DNA from 2 places in the Thalassotalea sediminis genome. Region 1 is predicted to be linked to the other one. Evidence: predicted binding sites of a transcription regulator. Region 1 holds the regulator's gene; the other holds the start of a gene.
What was found. Region 1 encodes FliA, which starts transcription of late flagellar genes. Its sites were predicted from a motif close to CTAAAGNTNNNNNNNNNNNNGCCGATA; they were not measured.
Positions count from the first base shown of each region.

Region 2: pomA (flagellar motor protein PomA) is a predicted target of FliA. The motif match lies at 1,083-1,109, and genes of this name have one in related genera.

Region 1 is NZ_AP027361.1:2,897,959-2,900,165, reverse strand. Features, by position in the region: gene QUE09_RS13325 (MinD/ParA family protein) at 1-685, shown strand, start outside; gene QUE09_RS13320 (RNA polymerase sigma factor FliA) at 701-1,423, shown strand; gene cheY (chemotaxis response regulator CheY) at 1,471-1,854, shown strand; gene QUE09_RS13310 (protein phosphatase CheZ) at 1,882-2,207, shown strand, end outside.
Region 2 is NZ_AP027361.1:669,555-671,761, forward strand. Features, by position in the region: gene ispA ((2E,6E)-farnesyl diphosphate synthase) at 1-724, opposite strand, end outside; gene QUE09_RS03040 (exodeoxyribonuclease VII small subunit) at 732-971, opposite strand; gene pomA (flagellar motor protein PomA) at 1,216-1,980, shown strand; gene QUE09_RS03050 (flagellar motor protein MotB) at 1,992-2,207, shown strand, end outside.

The sequences.
Region 1 (2,207 bases):
TGCCGATTTAGGCTTGGCAAATGTTGATGTAATGTTGGGTTTACGTGTAAAACGCAACTTGTCACATGTCATGTCAGGCGAGTGTGAACTTGACGATATAATCATAGAAGGCCCCGCAGGGATAAAAATTATTCCGGCTACATCGGGTACGCAATCAATGGTTGATCTTACGCCATCAGAACATGCAGGTTTAATTCGCGCCTTTAGCGATATGCAAACGCAGTTTGACGTTTTAATCGTTGATACAGCAGCGGGCATATCAGATATGGTGTTGAGCTTTGCACGTGCAGCCCAAGATGTATTATTAGTTGTCTGTGATGAACCTACCTCTATTACTGACTGTTACGCACTCATGAAATTGCTTAGCAGAGATCACGAAGTATTTAAATTTAAAGTTGTTGCAAATATGGTACGCAGCCCAAAAGAAGGGCAACAACTCTTTGGTAAGTTATCAAAGGTCTCGGAGCGATTTTTAGATGTTGCGCTTGAGCTTGTAGGGGTTATTCCCTTTGATGAGAATATTCGTAAAGCAGTAAGAAAACAGCAAGCTATTGTTGAAGCTTTTCCGGATTCACCTGCATCAAGAGCATTTACAGCGCTAGCCAATAAAATTATTAAATGGCCAGTACCGAATCATGCTTCTGGTCATTTAGAGTTTTTTATAGAACAGCTAATTGAAAGCTAACACGAAAGGTAAGCAATTTTGGTTAAAGCCAGTGCATACGGTTCGCAAATAGATAAAACTGCGTTGCTTGAACAACATAGCAGTTTAGTAAAGCGTATTGCATATCATCTCCTTGCTCGACTTCCAGCCAGCGTTATCGTGGATGATCTGATTCAATCAGGCATGATTGGTTTGTTGGAAGCTGCAAATAACTTTGATAATACCAAAGGCGCAAGCTTTGAAACCTTTGCTGGTATTCGTATTCGTGGTGCAATGCTTGACGAAATACGTCGAGGTGATTGGACTCCAAGATCAGTACATAAAAACAGCAGAATGGTGAGTGATGCCATAAAAACACTCGAATCAGAACTAGGTAGAGATGTTTCTGATGTTGAAGTTGCTGAAAAACTTGATATTTCGCTGAATGAGTACCATCATATTCTTAACGAAGTAAATTGTGGCAAAATCATTGGCATCGATGATTTGGGCGTGAGTGAAGACGCGGTCTCAAGCTTTGAAGATAAAAACAATGCTGATCCATATCAAGATATAGAACATGTAGTGTTTAAAAAATCATTATCAGAGTGTATAACTACTTTACCAGAGCGAGAAGCTTTAGTACTGTCTCTGTATTATGATGAAGAATTGAATTTACGTGAAATTGGTCAAGTCCTTGATGTTAGCGAATCTCGAGTCAGCCAAATTCATAGTCAAGCATTACATCGGTTAAAAGCGCGTATGCAATCTTGGCAAAGTTAAGTACAATATATTTATAAGCATTTTGAAATAAGTCCCTGGAGGGTGCCTTGGATAAAAATATGAAAGTACTTGTTGTTGATGATTTTTCAACAATGAGACGTATCGTAAAAAACTTATTACGTGATTTAGGTTTCACTAATATTCAAGAAGCAGATGACGGCAGTACTGCATTACCGATGCTTAAAGAAGGTGATTTTGATTTTGTTGTGACAGATTGGAATATGCCAGGGATGCAAGGTATCGATTTACTCAAAGCAATACGAGCAGACGCTAGCTTATCGCATATACCGGTATTGATGGTTACAGCGGAAGCGAAAAAAGAACAAATCGTAATGGCTGCACAAGCAGGCGTTAATGGTTATATCGTCAAGCCTTTTACTGCGGCTACGTTAAAAACTAAACTTGATAAGATTTTCGAGCGTTTAGGTTAATAACGAATTGTTGCGTAAGGACGTTGCATGAGTATAAATAACAGTGTCCATGTTTCATTGGAACAGGCAAAGCTGTTGGTTGAGTATTTAGAAACTGATCAACAAGAAAAAGCAGATGAATTGATTGCAGAAATTCAAAATCCAATCAATTCTGAATTGTTCGCCGAAATTGGTAAGTTAACACGTCAACTTCATGATTCATTGATGAATTTTCAATTAGATTCACGATTGAATGATTTAGCTACCGCGGATATACCTGATGCCAAAGAGCGACTTAATTATGTTATCAGTCGAACGGAAGATGCCGCAAATAAAACCATGGACGCGGTTGAGTCAATTTTTCCGGTGGTCGA
Region 2 (2,207 bases), 1.7 Mb from region 1:
CTGAACCTGCTGGTTTACCAAGCTCTTCATCACTTGATGTGATATCAATAATATCGTCTCGAACTTGATACGCTAAACCTACGTGTTGTGCGTATTCTTTCAATGCCAGTTTATCTTCTGGTTTTACATTTGGTGCACATTCGGCCGCCATTAACACCGAAGCTTGTAATAATGCACCGGTTTTTAAGTGATGCAGATTTTCTAACGCATCGATGGCTACATTTTTATTGGTTGCAGAAAGATCGAGTGCTTGCCCTCCGCACATGCCTTGATAACCTGCTGCATTAATAAGCAATTTTATTAACGTAAGCTGTTTTGTTTTTGCAAATGCCGAAAAAGCATGATTGGCAAGAATATCAAACGCTAACGTTTGCAGACTATCACCCGCTAATATTGCCGTTGCTTCATCAAAGGCTTTATGACAAGTTGGTCGACCACGGCGCAAGTCATCATCATCCATCGCGGGTAAATCATCATGTAATAATGAATATGCATGAATACATTCAATAGCTGCCGCTACGCCATCGATATCCTCAGTTGAGGCACCAAGCGCTTCGCCGGCAATATAAGCTAAGTAAGGTCTCATTCGCTTGCCTCCAATAAGCAAGCCATAGCGCATTGCATCATGCAATTTTTGATCATTTACAATGATGGCATCTAGTGCATTAGTCAGGTATTGATCAACGCGTTCTTGATATTGAGGTAATCCTGAAAGGTCTTTCACGCGCGTGTTACTCTTTTGATTCGAAATTTTCTAATGAAGACTTTTCTTGTCTTTGCATTAAAATTTGCACTTTTTGTTCAGCATCTTTTAGTTTTTTTTGACTCACCTGGCTTAACGATAACCCACGTTCAAATAACGTCATTGAGTCTTCTAAATTCAATTCACCCTTTTCAAGTTGTTCAACGATAATTTCGAGCTCTTTTAAAGCGTCCTCAAAATTTAGATTTTCAATTTTTTTACGTGCCATGACCTTGCTTAAACCGCGCGTTTTAATAAGTAAGGCGCAAGATACCTTAGCTGTAAACTTTGTTCAACTGAGCTTGTAAATTACTTTCAATAAAATAAAGTGAAAATATTTGTTAAGTTATTGACAATATGGGCGATAATATAAGTATTCTCGTGATAGATAATAATGCGTTCGCGAATTGACACGCCTTAGGTTATTATCGTTATTAAGCTAGCAAATAAGCAATATTTTTTCGGAGGCTTGTGTGGATTTAGCTACACTACTAGGAATTTTAGGTGCCATTGGGTTTGTTGTCATGGCAATGGTATTGGGTGGCGATATTAATATGTTTATAGATACCCAATCTATTCTTATCGTATTTTGTGGCTCTACGTTTGTTGTTCTTGCTAACTATAATCTTGGTCAATTCTTTGGCATTGGCAAGATCATGGGCAAGGCCTTCATGTTTAAAATTGAAAAGCCAGAAGAGTTAATTGAAAAATCTGTTGAAATGGCTGATGCCGCTCGTAAAGGTGGTTTTCTTGCATTAGAAGAAGCAGAAATATCCAATGCCTTTATGCAAAAAGGCGTAGATATGCTTGTTGATGGCCATGATGCTGATGTTGTAAGAGGCACTCTGCAAAAAGATATTAATTTAACCACTGAACGCCATGAAACTGGTATTGGCATGCTGTCATCTTTGGCTGAAATTGCACCCGCAATGGGGATGATTGGTACGTTAATCGGTCTAGTTGCCATGTTATCGAATATGGATGATCCTAAAGCCATTGGTCCTGCAATGGCGGTAGCCTTGCTTACTACTTTATATGGTGCTTTCTTAGCAAATGTTATTGCAATTCCAATCGCTAATAAGTTAAAGCTGCGTATGGCTGAAGAAAAGTTAAATCAAGAACTTATTCTTGATGCGGTGTTAGGTATACAAGACGGTCAAAACCCACGCGTAATTGAAGGGCTGTTGAAAAATTATCTTGCAGAAAGTAAACGAACTATTGATACAACGGAAGAGTAGGGAGTCAGCAGATGGCGAATCCTCCTGAGTGTAAATGTCCACCTCCTGGTCTTCCTCCATGGATGGGCACGTTTGCTGATTTAATGTCGTTATTAATGTGTTTTTTTGTTTTACTGTTGTCTTTTTCAGAAATGGATGTTTTGAAATTTAAGCAAATTGCAGGTTCTATGAAATTCGCTTTTGGAGTGCAGAACAAAATTGAAGTTAAAGATATTCCTAAGGGCACG